DNA from 3 places in the Protofrankia sp. Cj5 genome. Region 3 is predicted to be linked to each of the others. Evidence: riboswitches for the same ligand, from Rfam matches in the RefSeq annotation. Region 3 holds a riboswitch; each other region holds the start of a gene.
What was found. Region 3 has a riboswitch for cyclic di-AMP ahead of MJ777_RS23055 (C40 family peptidase). Riboswitches for the same ligand answer to the same signal wherever they lie in the genome.
Positions count from the first base shown of each region.

Region 1: linked by a shared signal. The riboswitch ahead of MJ777_RS02055 (transglycosylase family protein) and the one ahead of MJ777_RS23055 (C40 family peptidase) in region 3 are both predicted to bind cyclic di-AMP.
Region 2: linked by a shared signal. The riboswitch ahead of MJ777_RS18865 (transglycosylase family protein) and the one ahead of MJ777_RS23055 (C40 family peptidase) in region 3 are both predicted to bind cyclic di-AMP.

Region 1 covers NZ_CAKJTO010000004.1:6,090-11,593, forward strand. The annotation lists gene fbaA (class II fructose-bisphosphate aldolase) at 1-49, shown strand, start outside; cyclic di-AMP (ydaO/yuaA leader) riboswitch at 592-766, shown strand; partial or broken gene MJ777_RS02040 (transglycosylase family protein) at 886-1,059, shown strand; gene MJ777_RS02045 (hypothetical protein) at 1,023-1,535, opposite strand; gene MJ777_RS02050 (peptidoglycan-binding protein) at 1,540-1,740, shown strand; cyclic di-AMP (ydaO/yuaA leader) riboswitch at 2,104-2,270, shown strand; gene MJ777_RS02055 (transglycosylase family protein) at 2,276-3,007, shown strand; gene MJ777_RS02060 (DUF3151 domain-containing protein) at 3,301-3,735, shown strand; gene MJ777_RS02065 (adenosylmethionine--8-amino-7-oxononanoate transaminase) at 3,921-5,153, opposite strand.
Region 2 covers NZ_CAKJTO010000108.1:650-6,153, reverse strand. The annotation lists gene MJ777_RS18880 (helix-turn-helix transcriptional regulator) at 1-517, opposite strand, end outside; gene MJ777_RS18875 (hypothetical protein) at 838-1,029, shown strand; gene MJ777_RS18870 (SDR family oxidoreductase) at 1,137-1,889, opposite strand; gene MJ777_RS18865 (transglycosylase family protein) at 2,374-2,757, opposite strand; cyclic di-AMP (ydaO/yuaA leader) riboswitch at 2,765-2,940, opposite strand; gene MJ777_RS18860 (multicopper oxidase domain-containing protein) at 3,410-4,903, opposite strand; gene MJ777_RS18855 (haloacid dehalogenase-like hydrolase) at 5,188-5,504, opposite strand, start outside.
Region 3 covers NZ_CAKJTO010000029.1:30,605-36,108, reverse strand. The annotation lists gene MJ777_RS08860 (amidohydrolase family protein) at 1-832, shown strand, start outside; gene MJ777_RS08855 (acyl-CoA dehydrogenase family protein) at 1,150-2,355, shown strand; cyclic di-AMP (ydaO/yuaA leader) riboswitch at 2,553-2,714, shown strand; gene MJ777_RS23055 (C40 family peptidase) at 2,718-3,476, shown strand; gene MJ777_RS08845 (peptidoglycan-binding protein) at 3,610-4,443, shown strand; gene MJ777_RS08840 (hypothetical protein) at 4,887-5,261, shown strand.

The sequences.
Region 1 (5,504 bases), on a different contig from region 3:
GCGGGCCTGCGAGGACCTGCGCTCCGCCGGGCGTTCGCTCACCGGCTGAGCCGGCCGGCTCACCGGCCGAGCCGGCCGGCTCACCGGCCGAAGGAGGCGCGAGCATCGCTTTTCGCGCCTCCTTCGGCCACCACCGGATCCTCGTACCCAACCACACCGGTCCATGCCGCCCTGTCCTTCCCCGTCGTAGAACCTGTTTTGAATCACAGCTGTCGACGCTGTCGACCGCCCGGACAGAAGATTCAAAACAGGTTCCCCCAGAATGCATCGGACGATGTCGTGTGAACGCCCGCTATGAGTGCTGGGAACCCGAATTCGATGCGGCGCCGCGGGCTACGCAAACAACCTGTCCGGGTGCACGCGGTATTACTCGGGCCAGCTGCGGCACGGTGGCCACCCCGCCGCTGCCCGTGGTTTCCGCCGCTGGAAAGTGATGAGCGCGCGCCGGCGTGCGTTAGCAGCCGATCTCGAGATACGGCAAGAGCACCCAGCCCGATGTGCGCATAGTCACGAAGCGCATTCACGGCTTGTTCAGCCACCAGCGATGCTGGTTATGGTCTGCGCCGTGCCCGTCGATACGGCGGGGACACGTCGGGCGGCACGCCGAATCCTGCCCGCGCCCGACGAAAACCAAACTTGCGGCAGGAACGGGGGACCCACTTCCGGGCGTCGATACCAGGCGTCCTCGGGGTGAAGCCGTGAAAACGGCCGGGCAGTCCCAGCCCGAACCCGACAGCTCACCTCGCAGGCGTGGGGAAGGGCATTACCAATATGTCCCGTACAAGTTCTCGCGGCCGACATCGCGGAATTCGCCGGGCCCGGGTCCGTACCCGAGCCATGGTGCTGACCCCGGCCCTGCTCGCGGCGATCAGTGGTGGCATCGCGATGTCACAGCCGGCCAGCGCCGCCACCACGTGGGAGGGGCTTCGCCAGTGCGAGTCCGGCGGTGACTACACGGCCAACACCGGCAACGGCTATTACGGCGCATACCAGTTCTCGCTGAGCACCTGGCAGAGCCTGGGCTACACCGGACTGCCCAGCAGCGCATCCCCGAGCACCCAGGACGAGGCCGCGCTCAAGCTCGCCACCCAATCCGGCTTCGGCCAGTGGCCCGTCTGTGGCCGGGGCATGAGCGCCGGCCAACTCGGGGCTGGCGCCAGCTCGTCGGGCAGCGGCTCGTCGGGCACCGGCTCGTCGGGCACCGGCTCGTCAGGCACCGGCTCGTCAGGCACCGGCTCGTCAGGCACCGGCTCGTCAGGCACCGGCTCGTCAGGCACCAGCTCGTCAGGCACCAGCTCGTCAGGCACCAGCTCGTCATCAAACAGCACCGGCACCGGCTTGTCGGGCACCAGCTCGTCAGGCGCCAGCTCGTCGAGTCCAAGCAGCGCCAGCGCCAGCCCAGACAGCACCGGTTCGTCGGACAGCAGCTCGTGGCAGGCACGCTCATACGGCAGAAGCGGTTCCTCGCGTTGGGCATGGCGCGCGGCGAACGCGGCCACCCCGTCGACCGCTGTCGCTGTCGCTGCCGCTGCCACGCCTTTGACGACCGATCTGGTCGACCAGGTGCGACCGGACGTGCGGTCGTGGCAGCAGCAGATGAATGGTCTTGGTTACAACATCCAGATTGATGGTCAGTACGGACCGGAGTCGGCTGGTGCGGCGAGCCATCTCCAGGCTGACAAGGGCCTGACGGTGGACGGAATCTGCGGACCGCAAACCTGGACGGCCACCTTCAGCTGAGCCTGAACCGAACAGCTACCGCCTGACGGCTACGAAACTGATATAGACCCCGCGCACGACGAGTCGGGCCGGCCACACCAAGGTGACAACAAACACAACAGATAAACACTATAACGACCGGCCCGATTACTCGTCGTTACAAAAACCCAACACAAGCAACCCTCCAGCGGAGCTTTCCCAATCACCAGGTACAGTTCTCAGTTTGGCCCACATAGTTCATTCGGGGGATGTAGGCCAGATCCATGTAGTTCATCCGACACCCCGATTTGCTTCGAAAGAGCCAGGCTCGCTAGAGTCCTCCCCACTCGCCAGATCGGCGAGGCCGCGCGAACGGACGCCGAATCCCGTCCCCGTCCGCCGCGGCAGGACCTACCGCGAAGCCGCTAGGACGGGATCGGGGGAACCACATCCGGATACCGGAGACGCCGGTGTCCTTGGGGTGAAGCCGGCGACGCGCATGGGCGTCACCGGCCGGGCATGTTCCCAGCCCGAACCCGACAGCTCACCTCGTAGGCGACGGGAAGGACCGACCCACATGCCGTCTGTTGGCAGGCACCGCGCCCCGCAACAGTCGTCCACCGCCGTCAAGGTCCTGCGCACCACCGGTGCTGTCACAGCACTCGTGGGCAGTGGTCTCGCCGTCGCGGCCAGCCCAGCGAGCGCCGCGACCGCCGACGACTTCGCCAAACTCCGCCAGTGCGAGTCCGGTAACAACTATCACATCAATACCGGTAACGGTTTCTACGGCGCCTACCAGTTCGACGCCGGGACCTGGCATGGCCTTGGTTATTCCGGTCTTCCCAGCGACGCGCCACCGGCACTGCAGGACGATGCCGCCCACAAGCTCTACAACGCTCGCGGCTGGTCCCCCTGGCCGTCCTGCTCAGTCAAGATGGGCCTGACCAACAACGGCCCAGCACCGCAGACAGCGGCAGCCGTGCCCAGCACCGAGGTGGTCCAGCAGGCGGTTGCCCCAGCGCAGCCTCCGATGACCTTGGAACGCGCGAAGGCTCAACTGGCATCGTCAAACTTCGCCGGCACAACCCTTTCCACCGCGCTGGCCGGTGAAGTTCGCGCTGACGCTTACGTCTGGCAGAGCACGATGCGTGAGAAGAAGTTCATTCTGCAGGTGGACGGCCGCTTCGGCGGGGAATCCCAGGGTCTCGCGTCGCTGTACAGCTATCTGACCCGGGTCGACGACGGACAGACCGGTGTGGTCGGTAAGAACCTCTGGGACATCACCGTCACCAGCCCGTCGGCGCTGTGAGCGCGGGCACGCGTAAAAAGCTCCGGCAGTAGGGTGTCCGGTCAGACAGCGGCGTCCGGATGGATGGATCGCGAGGGCTGCGGAGGAGTGCGACGGAGGTGTTGGGCGGCGCGAGCCGGACAGTCCTGTTGCCGGGCGCTCTGAACCACGGTTTCCCGGCTGTCCGAAGACGATGTCGGCTTCGGCCCCCGATCCCGCGGCGGACCTGATGGCCCACCCCCCTCCCACCAGGTCCGCCGCGTGAAAGCTCCCCACGCGATGCGGCATGAGCGCGATCCGGCAGGATGGGCCTCATGACGACATCCCCCGAACGGCCGGATCTCCTTGGCGGTCCGCCTCCGACAAGGCTCGCTCTCGATCCGGCCGCCGCCAGGGCCCTCAGCGCCGGCGATGCCCCGGAGGCTGTCGCGGGCCGCTTCCCGGACTCAAGCCTTGCCTGGGCGATGTTGGCCGAGCGCTCCCTGGACGCGGGCGCGGCTGTCACGGGCTACGCCTACGCGCGGACCGGCTACCACCGCGGTCTGGACCAGCTGCGCCGTGCCGGTTGGCGCGGGCATGGGCCGATCCCGTGGTCCCATGAGCCCAACCAGGGCTTCCTGCGCGCGCTCGCGGCGCTGAGCCGTGCCGCCGCCGCCATCGGTGAAACCGAGGAGGCCGCCCGCTGCCGGGAGTTCCTCGCCGACAGCGATTCCGAGGCATCCGGCGCGCTGGGCTTCACAAGCGACTGAGCCGCTTGTGGATACCGGTCGCCTTGTACCCGGTTATAGCGGACTGTCCGGCTCGCGGCGTCCGGGTGGGGCATCCCGTCGTTGTCGTCGGTCGCCACCCAACACCAGGGTGACTCCCTCCGCCGCCTCGCGATGCACGCACCCCAGCCCCACTCCTTGATCCACGCCCCTATTGCCGGGCGCTCTTAACCGACCTGTGCGGCGGCGTGCAGCGCGCACGTGATCGCGTTGATGTCGGCATCGGTCGAGATGAACGGCGGCATGGTGTAAAGGAGATCCCGGAACGGCCGCAGCCAGACGCCGTTGCGCGACGCGGCCCTGGTCGCGGCCGGCACGTCCACCGGATGATCAAGTTGGACAACCCCGATCGCGCCCAGGACCCGCACATCGGCGACTCCGGGAAACGCGGCCACGGACGACAGCCCGCTCGCCAGCCGGGCCTCGATACGGGCGACCGAAGCCGCCCACCCCCCCTCCGTGAGCAGGTCCAGTGACGCGTTGGCTACCGCACAGGCGAGCGGGTTCCCCATGAAGGTCGGGCCGTGAGCCAGCACCGGCATCTCGCCCCGCGAAATCCCCCGGGCGACCTCCTCGGAGCACAAGGTGGCGGCCAGCGAGAGATAGCCGCCGGTCAGGGCCTTCCCCACACACATGATGTCGGGGCTGACACCGGCGTGTTCAACCGCGAACAGCCTCCCAGTACGCCCGAAGCCGGTGGCGATCTCATCAAGGATCAGCAACACGTTGTGGTCGCACGCCAGCTCCCGCAGTGCCCGGACGTAGCCGGGGCTGTGGAAGGTCATCCCACCGGCACCCTGGACCACGGGTTCCACGATGATCGCCGCGATCTGGTCAGCGTTGCGGGCCAGCAGGTCCGCGAAGTCCGCCAGATACCTCGGGTCGGTCGGGACATCGAAGCCGACGGGTGGCTGGTCCGCGAAGACCTGGGCCGGCAGCACCCGCCTCCAGAGCTGATGCATGCCGCCGACCGGGTCGCACACGGACATCGGATGGAATGTGTCGCCGTGATAGCCCCCGCGCCAGGTCATCAGCCGAACCTTCTCCGGACGCCCCGTCGACCGCCAGTACTGGATCGCCATCTTGGCGGCGACCTCGACGGACACGGAGCCGGAGTCCGTGAGGAACACGTGGCGCAGCGGCTCAGGCGTCATCTCCACCAGCCGGGCGGCCAGCCTGATCGCCGGCTCGTGGGTCAGGCCGCCGAACATCACGTGGCTCATCTTTGCCGCCTGGGCATGCAGGGCGGCGTCCAGAGCGGGGTGCGCATAGCCGTGGATGGCGGCCCACCAGGAGGACATTCCGTCGATCAGCTCAGACCTGCCTTCGACTGGCCTCGCCAGGCGCAGGCGTGTCCCGGAGGCGGATTCGACGAGGAACGTCTCATGTGTGGAGGGCATCGGCCCATAGGGATGCCAGACGTGCGCCTGGTCGAGCGCAAGCAGGCGATCCGCCGACAGGGCTGTCCGGCTGCCCAGGCCCACCTGGCCGGGCAGGCCGGTGGGGCTACTCGATGACACATCACCCTCCAGGGTCGGGACACGCGGCGCAGGGCCGGAGATTCTTTGACGGCTCGTGTCTGTGTGGTGCTCAGTCGTAGCGGCCGACACGTCCGCGGACGCGGATGCTGCCGGCATGACGGGCCCTGCCGGCATGCCGGATGCTGCCGACATGGCAGCCTGCCGCGGCGACGGCCCGGCTTCTGCCGGGGGCGCCGGACCGGATCGTTATGGGGATCATGGGGTGGTCCT
Region 2 (5,504 bases), on a different contig from region 3:
CCTGCCAGTCGGGAATCAGTTCGTGCATCCATGGGTCGGTGCACATCAGCCACACAATGTTGCGGTCCTCCGGCGGCAACATGTCAAGGTGCGGTAGCAGCGCGACCACCCCCTTGTTCCAGGAGAGCAGATCGAGGCGCCGATTAATGATATACGCCGGGTTCGGTTCGAGCCGGCGCAGCAGCCGGTCGTAGGCAGGGGAAATCTTCAACGGGGCTGGCGAGCCGGAGAGCGGCTTCTCACCGGCAAGCTTGAACAGATGCATCGTTTCAGCCGCGGACAGGTCGAGCGCCCGTGCGATGGAATCAAGGACTTGCCGAGATGCACGCACCGGACGGCCCTGCTCCAACCAGGTGTACCATGTTGTGCTCACGCCAGCACGCTCCGCCACCTCTTCTCGGCGCAATCCTGGGGTTCTCCGGCGTCCCCGCGGCGCGATGCCCATTTGATTGGGGCTCCGACTTTCTCGACGATTCCTCAAGAATTTCCCGAGTTCCCGGTTCGCCGCTCCGCTCACAGTAGTTCCTCCCAAGGGGTCCCGCCTCAGCCAGCTGCCGCACTATCAATACCGACTTTTAGCACATGACACCAAAAAGGGTGCACTATGTCTACCTGGTGACAGGATTTCGATAGGGGCCGCCTACGGGCCGCTGCCCAGATCCGCGTGAGCGGAACTCGCGCGCTGGGCTCCCGCCTCGGGTCCTGGCGTTGGACGCGCATCAGGGAACAGCCGTCCCACAATAACGCCGCCGCTGACGAGCAACCGGTTACTGACCTGCGAAAACAGCAGCACCGCAGGTCAGGATAGGTGTCACATAGGTGCCACAGGAGAAGATCTTGTTCTTCCTTCAGGAGGAGCGACCAGGAGGAGCGACCGGCAATAGGGGCGCGGACCACGGAGCGGGGCTGGAGCGCCTGCCTCGCGAGCCGAAGGAGGACGCGCCGGAGGTGGTGGGTGGCGACCGACGAGCCGTCGGGTATCCGCGCATCGCGCGGCAATGGATGGAGAGCATGGATGGGCAGCGATGACGCGGGACGCCTGCCCCCGCCCCGCGATAACCTCGGCAATGTCGCGTCCCCTACGGCGTGTTTTCGACACGTGCCCTGGTCCCGGGCGCTCTGAGCGGCCGGGACGGCTATCTGTTCAGCAGGCTGCCAATGGCCACCCGCAGTACCTCGGGGAACAGCCGCTGGCCGATGGCCACCGGCCGCGCGATACCTGGGAAGATCCAGAAACGCCCTTTGTCGAGGCCGCGTTCGATCGCGTCGACGGCAGCGGCCGGTGTCATCATAGTGCGCTGCGAGACTGCTCGGGCCGCGGGCATGTCGTCGAGCATCGGGGTTGCCACCGCCGGTGGACAGACACAGCTCACCCGCACACCAGTCCCGCGAAGTTCATGCCGTAGCGTCTGAGCGTAAATGACCAACGCCGACTTTGTCGCACCATAGGGACCGTGTTGCGGCACCGGCAACCAGCCGAGAATCGACGAGAAAAGGACGAGCCGGCCCGATCCCCGCGCGAGATAGCCGGGTAGCGCGGCCGTCACCGCGTTGACTGTGCCCTGGTAGTTCACCGCCATGATCTTCGCGTGCACCGCGGCCGGGGTCTCAGCGATCTTGCCTGTGTACCCGATCCCGGCGGCCGTCACGAGCAGGGTGTGGTGCTGCGAGGTCACGACGTCGGCCATGGCGTCCGCATCGGTGACATCGATGGTGTGCGTCGTCACCTTTCCGGGCCCAGCGTCGTGGAGGACCTTGAGACCGGCTTCGTCCCGATCAACCGCGATAACGTCTGTGCCCTGCCGCACCAGCCGGAGGGCGAGGAGCTGTCCCATTCCGCTTCCAGCGCCGGTCACCAAGGCTCGACGGACGTCGTTCTTCGCTGTCATCGCTCATGCACCAGGTTTCTCGAGAGCCCAGCGCGCGGATCGAAAAAACCCCTGATGAGGCACCGCTCGCGCACGGTACGGTATTACGCCGCCCGCCTGAAGTCGAGTAGCCCCGCGGGGAGCCGGCGCGAACGAAAAACGGGCCCGGACAAGAAACGACGACACACCGACGGGGCCGTTTTTCCGGGTTTACCACAGACCGCCGCGGCGCGCCCGGCCCCCCAGCCGGAAGATCGATTGTGCGGGTACGCCCGGCCCGGTCCGAGAGCCGGAAGCAGGCGGCCGCTTGGGAGAGACCGGCCGTGGCCGGTCTCTCCCAAGGCTTCGCGAGAGCCTCCCGGTGAACCCGGGCCGGCCGCTCTGTCGAGATACCTGAGGCTATACCTGATATACACAGCGCTGGCGCTGGCGGATCTGACAGACGCCGTGGACGGCGCGAGGGACTCTCGCCGCGTCCTCTCCGGTCGCTAGGCCTTTCCGGTCGCTAGGCCTTTCCGGCCCAGCAGTGCTTCGACGCGTACCAGGGGCTCGTGCCCTGCTGCGCGTACAGTATCCGCGCACGCATCCACTGTTCGGACACACTGGCGTTCTGCGGCAGGCCAGAGCCACCGACAGCGTGCCACGTGCTAGGCAGGAACTGGAACAGTCCGCCGGCACCGATCGAGTTGACAACCTTCGGGTTGCCGCCGGATTCACACTGTGCAATGGCGGCCAGCACACCGTCGTTGGACGGTGCCGCACTCGCTGGCTGGGACAGCGCGACGCTGCCGCCGCCGATGGCGGCGACGAGTGCCGGTACAGCGATCAGTACCCGAGCACGCGCCTTGATTCGACTGATTCCACGAGCGCCAGAACGTACATGGGACATATTGTGTTGATGTCCTTCCCCACGCCTGCGAGGTGAGCTGTCGGATTCGGGCTGGGACTGCCCGGCCGCGCTATGCGGCTTCACCCCGAGAACGCCTGGCTTCGGCGTCCGGAAATGGTTCCCCCGTTCCTGCCACCGTATTGGTTGTCATCGGACGGGGGCAGGACTCGGCGTGCCATCCGATGCGCGCCTTCCCCTCGAAGGCACGGCGAGGACCATACGTGCCATGACCGCCCAGCAGGCAAGGCTCCGTGAAGAGGCACACAGTCCACAGCCGATGTTGCTAACCATCACGGCTGCCGGTAACGTGCGCGCACCCGCGCTTATCCATAGTTGGCCCTGGCCGGCTGGCGCAATTGTGCCGGGGCCGCCACCCAGCCAAAAAAACTGCCCCGCGCGGTAGGTGGGCAGGCGGGTCGGCTGCGTGGTTGTTCGCCGACGGTTGTTCGTCCGCCGTACGATGCCGCGGGGATCCTGCGCATCAACAGTGCCGTGTATGGTGTGGGCAATATGGCTGTCCGAACGCTGATGATCCTGGGCTCTCCGTGCGCGGGAGCCGCTTTCTGGGCGGCTGGCGGTTCTCGCCATATCGCGGTCCAGGCCTGTTGTGCGGCAGGAGCTACCGGCCTGGACCGCGATGAACGGCGCGGTTTCAGCCCATGGCACGACGGCGGCGACGGCGCACGATCCTGCGGGCGCCGATCGCCACCACGAACGCGATGATCGCGGACGCGGTGGGGACAGACGACGGGGGAACAGCTATCCCGCCTTCGCCCGCGGAGACAGCGCCCTTGGGCACCGGCATCGTTGTGGCCGACGGCCCTGGCGCGGATATAGCGGTGGCGGCAGTACCGTTGTTGGTGTCGGTGTCGGACACAACCTGATAGCGGGTCAGCATGCCGGCGGTGATGTGCTCGTTCACGTGGCAGTGGAAAAGCCAGATGCCGACGTCGTCAGGCACCATGTCGGCCACGGCCATGGTGCCGGGGAGCAGCGGAACGGTGTCCATACGCATGCCGCCCACGATCGCGTCGTTACCGTGCCAGTGCGGCGTGTGCATATCCGCCTCGCCGCCCATGCTCATCAGGTACCACCGGACGTGCGCACCCTTTTTCATAGTGATCATCGGCTCGTTGCCAAAGACGTAGCCGTTGATGGCATGCCGCATGTTGGAACGCTCGAAATCAGCATCGTTCAGCGCCGGGTACGGCGGCTTGGCAAAACGGCGGAGATTCTCCTGAAGATACGGGCTCCAATTCTCGTTGACGATCGAGAACAGCGCGAAGATCTCGCGGTCGACGTCGACGGGGCTACCGTCTGGCCGCGCCTTCCCTTTTCCGGTGACAACCATCGGGCCGGTGAGCCCGGCATAGGTGTCGGTGACCTCGTTGGTATGGGAGTGGTACATCCACATGACCGAGCTGCCGTCGTGCGGGCCCGGACCCGCTCGATCGGGCACCAGCCAGGTGTACGTGTGCGTGCCTCCGGTGGGTACGGCGTCGTCGAGCTTGTCCACCCCGGAGGTGTTGTCCGCGTACGGCGTGCCCTCGTTCGCCTTGGTGTAGAAGACGCCGTGCGGGTGCACGCTGTCAGAAATCCGGCAGGCGTTGCGGAACACGACTTTGATGGTGTCGCCGACCTCGGCGCGGATCACCGGGCCCAAAAAGCCCAGATACGCATCCTGCGGGAGGCGCGGCGCCAGACCGCTGAAGCTGGCGTCGGTGTAACCACGGTAGAGACACTTGAGGTAACTCGTCCCGATCCGGCCGGGCCCGGACTGGACGTATGTCCTTGCTATCGGGTCGAATGCCTGGCCGGTGATAGCATCGCGTCCCTCGGGGGCGTAGTTCCAGACCACCTCGTCAGCACCGATGTAATAGGTGCGCACTCGACCGGTCGGGTGGAACTCCTGGCCGGCGGCGTCGTTCCAGTAGGATGATCGTTCTCCCGTCGCGCCCGTGCCGCCGGCCGCGGTCGCGGGCCCGATCGCGGCGGGCCCGAGGGCAAGCACAAGCGCGCTCCCGACCACCGCTCTGACGCACATCCGCTGCCTGGCACGAACGGTCGTCTCCGCGGACCGTGACGACGACTGCCTCCTTACGCGTACCCGGCTGGCGGTCCGGCCGCCGATACCTGTGCGCCGCATGGCGCGCAACTTATCAATCACGGAGCGTGACAGTAACCCTCCGTGACTTCCCCTGCATAGTGAGAGTCCACAATCCGCCAAAGGATGTGGAAGATGGCACTACGCACGCGCACCGGTCGGGCAGCCGGTCGGCGACACACGCTGGACGGGGCGGGCAGGAGCTTTCAGGCTGCTCGTGGACCGGGTCGCGGATCGCCCGGCCGTGTTGGCAGCCGCATCGGACGCCCTGCCGCCGGAGCCTGCCAGCGGGCTGGCGTTCTCACGCTATCGTGAGCGGATGGGCCTCACCAGTGGACGATCCGCAGGCGCCCGCCCAGCGCCTGCTGTGCGCGTAGCGCGAGCCTCCCGTCAGGATTGACCAGCACCGCATGGTTGGCGGCGGCCAGCATGGGCAGGTCCGCCAGCGAGTCGCTGTAGGCGTGCTCCCACGGCGGCTCGATCCCGTGGGCGGCGAGCTGACGCGGTTTACGCGCTCCATGGTTGTGCAGGCTGCCCCGAGTAACACCGAATCGGCCCCAGACCAGCTGCGAGGAAATCAGTTCCACCTCGCCCAGGCCCAGCGTGTCGAGGAGCGTACGGGCAAGTTCTCGTTCACATGCTG
Region 3 (5,504 bases):
CACCGGGAGGTTCCTCGGGCTCAAGGACCCCGAGCTGATGCTGCGCTGCATCCAGGCGTACAACGACTACCAGACCGACTGGGCGAGCGCGGACCCGCGTCGCCTGCTGCCGATGGCGGCGCTGCCCTTCTGGGACCTGGCGGCGAGCGTGGCCGAGATCGAGCGGACGGTCGCGATGGGGCACAAAGGTGTGATCATGGCCCAGGAGACCGAGTTCTTCGGCCTGCCGCTGCTCGGTGATCCCCACTGGGACCCGATCTGGGCGACCGCCCAGGACCTCGGCGTCCCGGTCAACTTCCACATCGCCTCAGGTGACCTCTCGCTGATCGAGAAGAACGTCCCCGGTAACGGGATGCACGCGAACTACGCCTCGGTCGGGGTCTCCTTCTTCATGGGCAACGCCCGGGCCATCGCGACCGTCATCTGCGCCGGGATCTGCCACCGCTTCCCGCGGCTGAACTTCGTCTCGGTCGAGAGCGGCATCGGCTGGCTCCCGTACGCCCTGGCCGCCCTGGACTGGCAGTGGCGCAACTGCGGCGTTCCACTTGAACACCCCGAGTACGACCTGCTGCCCAGCGAGTACTTCCAGCGCCAGATCTTCGGCTGCTTCTGGTTCGAGCGGGAGACCGCCCGGCAGGCGATCGAACTCCTCGGTCCCGACAACTTCCTCTACGAGACCGACTTCCCGCACCCGACGAGCATGTCGCCTGGTCCGGCGAGCGCGGCGGTCCGACCGGACCTGTTCATCGCGGCGGCGTTCGCGGACCTGCCCGGCGATGTGTCCCACAAAATTCTGCACGACAACGCGGCCCGTATCTACCACCTGGACTGACCTGAGAGCGTGTGTGAGATCGGGCTTGCGATCAGTGAGCCGGAATGACGATCTCACACACGCTCTGAAGCCCACGACAGCGGTGCGGTGCTGGCGATGCGGATGGAGATGGCTGATTGCTGTTGGTCACGAGTGTTTGACCTTCTCCTGTAGTCAACAGTGTTGACGACTCACGCCCGCGATTTGATCTTTAATGTTGACCGTTCCTTGTACGCGAGCTGGCCAGCCTGCTTTGCTGGCAAAAAATCGATGATTGTCAGCTGGATCCGCGACAGCTCGCCTTGCGGGCGACGCGAGCCGGCGTGACGGAGGTGCACGTGCCCGTTGATTTTGATCACGGCCCGGTGGTCGACGATCTCACCCGGCGTACCGCCGAATTTGTGCGGACCGTCGTCATGCCCGAGGAGGAACGCTTCGGGGGCGTTGCCGCGCGCGGCGGCGACGCGATGCGCGCACGGCTCCAGCAGGCAGCCAAGGATGCGGGGATCTTCGCCCCGCACGTACCGGCGCTGTACGGCGGGCACGGCCTGGACATGCGCGGCCGGGCGCCCGTGTTCGAGGAGGCGGGCTACTCGCTGTTCGGCCCGCTGGCGCTGAACATCGCCGCTCCCGACGAGGGCAACATGCACCTGCTCGAGGTCATCGCGACGGCCGGGCAGAAGGAGCGCTACCTGCGGCCGTTGGCAACCGGTGCGGTGCGTTCCTGCTTCGCGATGACGGAGCCCGCGCCCGGAGCGGGGTCGGATCCGACCGCGCTGACCACACGCGCGGTGAAGGACGCGGGCGGTTGGCGGATCGACGGCCGCAAGTGGTTCATCAGCGGCGCGGACGGCGCCGGATACGCGATCTGCATGGCCCGCACCTCGGGCGAGCCGGGGCAGCGCGGCGGGGCGACGATGTTCCTCGTCGACGCGGGCAACCCTGGCATGAAGATCGTCCGTCATATCGAGACCCTGGACGAAAGCCTGTACGGCGGCCATTGCGAGGTGCTGTTCGACGGCTGCATGGTAGCGCACGAGGCTGTGCTCGGCGAGGTGGACAAGGGCTTCGACTACGCCCAGGTCCGCCTCGGCCCGGCCCGGACGACCCACTGCATGCGTTGGCTGGGTATTGCCCGGCGGGCCCAGGACATCGCCGTGGCCAGGGCCGCGGACCGGCGGCTGTTCGGTTCCCGGCTGGCGGAGCTGGGCATGGCTCAGGCGATGATCGCGGATAACGAGATCGACATCGCCGCGTCCCGTGGGCTGATCATGCAGGCCTGCTGGGAGCTCGACCAGGGCCGTTCCGGAGCCCAGTCGACCGCGATCGCGAAGACCTTCACCGCCGAGGCCGTGTGGCGGGTCGTCGACCGCTCGCTGCAGATCTGCGGCTCTCTCGGTATCTCCGGGGATGTGCTGTTGTCGCGCTTCCTGCGCGAGGTGCGTCCCTTCCGCATCTATGACGGACCGTCGGAGACCCATCGCTGGGCGATCGCCCGCCGGGTGGTCCGTCGGCACCATGACAGCCGTCCAGACGCACCATGACGGCTGGTAGCGCCAACCTGTTTCCGGTTGTTGTCCGTGGGCTGCCTGGCCGGATGGTTAACACGAACGGTAACCAACTTGCGGCGAAATTCGCGGAAAATTAGGCCTTGCGGTCACAGGGCGTAGTTCGCTACCGTGGCCGGGCTCTCAGTAGCACCGGGCCGGACGCCGAGTTCTGCCCTCGGCCCGGTGTCCCCTCCTCACCATCGCCAGGGCAGAAGCGGGGGACCCAGGTCCCGCCGGGCGTCGTTGCCACTACGACGTCCTTGGGGTGAAGCCGGCCGCACATCCCGTGCGTGCCGACCGGGCTTCCCGGCCCGAACCCGACAGCTAACCTCGCAGGCGTACGGGAAGGATCATCGTTGCCTGCAGATCAGGCGTGCTCAGATCCGGCCGACACGATTATTTCCCGCCGCGGTCGTCACCGTGCGCAGCCGGTCAAGCCCAGTTTTGGCCGTCGCTCCGCGCGCGCCGTGGTTGCCGCCGCGGCTACCGGTACCGTTGCCCTGACCGCTTTGTCAGCCCCAGCGCTGGCAAACGACACCGGGGCCGACAGCCCGACCGATGCGCCCCAGGCCACCGCCGCTGTGCCGGCCTGGGCCGGTGACACCACCGCCGCGGGAGCCACCGGGACAGCCCCCGCGGAGCCCGGTCCGGCCACGGGCGCCACGGGGGCCACGGGGGCGGAGGAACCGGCACGTGGGCTGGCGGGGCAGCAGGACCAGAACAGCGCGTCAACGCAGCAGGACAGCGCGTCGCTGTCCGCCGGGAGCCTCGGCGAGAAGGTTGTCTACCTGGCATCGAAGCAGGCGGGTAAACCGTATGCGTGGGGCGCGCAGGGCCCGAACTCCTTCGACTGCTCTGGTCTTGTCCAGTACATTTACAAACAGCTCGGCCGCAGTGTGCCGCGGGTGACCGACGCCCAGTACGCGGCGTCGCGGAAGATATCGCAGGATGCCAAGCAGCCCGGCGATCTCATTTTCTTCGGTCAGCCCGGAAACATCTATCATGTGGGAATCTACGCCGGGAACGAAATGATGTGGGCCGCGCCCCACAGCGGCACCGTCGTTCGACTGCAGAAGATTTATTCCGCGAGTTATCTGGTCGGCCGGCTGGGGTGATGACCGGGCCGGACCGCCAGGCGGGTACGCGCCGATCAACGTTACTGATCCGATCAACGATACTGAGGTGAACTGGCTGCTCATGTCCAGTGGAACACTATCCAGCGGAACACACCGAAGAAGTCACCGGAAAATGCGAGGAAAAAGCCACCGGAAGCAGCCCGAACGCAACCGCGGCGCGGTGGCTGCCGCCGCCGGTGTCATCGGCGCGACGGCGGGCATGATGCTGACCGCGAGTCCGGCGAGCGCGAGCCCCGTGGCTCCGCCCAGCACGAGCGCTGTCGCTCCAGGAATTGTTTCTGACGCTGCCATCGCCGGTGCTGGCAGGAACGCGGGGCTGGCTGGCTGCGCCGGGATACCGCTGGGAACCTGGGTCGCGGTCGCACTGGCCGAGTCCGGCGGCAACCCGGACGCGCACAATTCCAGCGGCGAGGATTCCCGCGGACTATGGCAGATCAATATGCGGGCGCATGCGAGCTGGGTCGGCGGGGCGGATCTGTTCGATCCAGCCGTCAACGCACAGGCCGCCAGGCGGGTATGCGACGTGCAGGGCATCGGAGCATGGAGTACGTACACCAACGGCTCCTACCGCCGGTACCTCGGGCGGGGCGCGGCGGCTGCCGCCGCTGTCGGCGCGGGCGGTGACAGCGGAGCAAGCGCTTACCTGGCCGTTCCCAGCGGCCCTGTCAACACTTCTGCCCAGGCCGGCGCGCCCGGTGTGGCAATGGCACGACCGGACGCGCCGGCTCCCCGCACGCAGGTGGTTCGTTACAGTTCCCGCCTGCGTCCTGGTGTTCGTCAGATTCAGCGGCGGTTGGCCGGGTACGGCTACCCGGTCGCGGTGGACGGGAATTTCGGGCCGCGCACCACTGGAACAGTAAAGGCCTATCAGCGCCGGCACGGGCTGGTGGCCGACGGCGTTGTCGGTCCGCGGACCCGCGCCGCGCTGTTCCATTCCGCCGCTTAGTGGTCGTTGAGCGCTCGTTGAGCGGTCGACAAGAGGGGAGGCGGCGACGCACGGGCACCCCGGCACCCCGGTCGCCGCCTCCGGCGTTATCCCTGCGCATGGGTATCACGCTGGGCATATACAGTTCGCGGCAAAGCGCGGTTTTCCGCAGAAAATCCGCAACGGAGGATATGGATATCTGTGCCCCTGTTGCCGGGCGCTCGTGATTTCCGGTTGACTCCTGGTTCGGGTGTCGTAGATTGAGAGGCTCCGGCAACAGGACTGTCCGGCTCGCGCCGCCCGGGCGGCGCCTCGCGTCGTTGTCGTCGGTCCACGCCCAATGCCAGGGCGCATCCTTCCGCGGCCTCGCGATCCATCCACCCGGACGCCGCTGCCTGATCGAACGCTCTGCTGCCGGAGCCTCTCATGGCTGAAAAACGACGACTCGTGGTGGAGGCGATCGAATGGAGCAGCAGCAGGCGCAGCAGGTTGAGCAGTATCTACGGCAGAACTGGCGGGAGATCCGGTATCAGATACTTGACCAGTTCGTCCAGGTGAGCACCGCGGACCTCGAAGCCGTCTCCAGTGTCAACGACCTCGTTCGGCGGATCGCGGACAGATCGCACTATACCGAGCCGTACATCGAGGCACGCCTACGCGAACTGGTCGGTGTCACGGCGGGCACCGGCCAGGCGGCACAGGCCGGCGGCGAGGCCGGGCCAGCGGGCGCCGAAGCCGAGCAGCCGGGCGCCGAAGCCACCGGCGACGAGCAGGCCGAGCCCCTCGGCGGGTCCCGGCAGGCGTTCGGCGGGCCGGAGCAACAGGCGGATTCTGAGTGAGAACAGTCCACGGCTGATCCCGGCCAGGGCACAAGCGCCCTGTTGCCGGGCGCGCATAGCCTCCCGGTGCCGCTCGGGTGGCACGTGTGGACCAGCGCGACATCACGGGCGCGGACGGCGGCGGATACCGCGCCCAGACCGCGATCATAGCGTCGGTGTGTGCGGACCGGATACACAGAGCACCCCAGCGGGCCGCCGCTGGGGGTGCCTGCCGGCTTGGGGCCTATGCTCTTCTCTGATCAC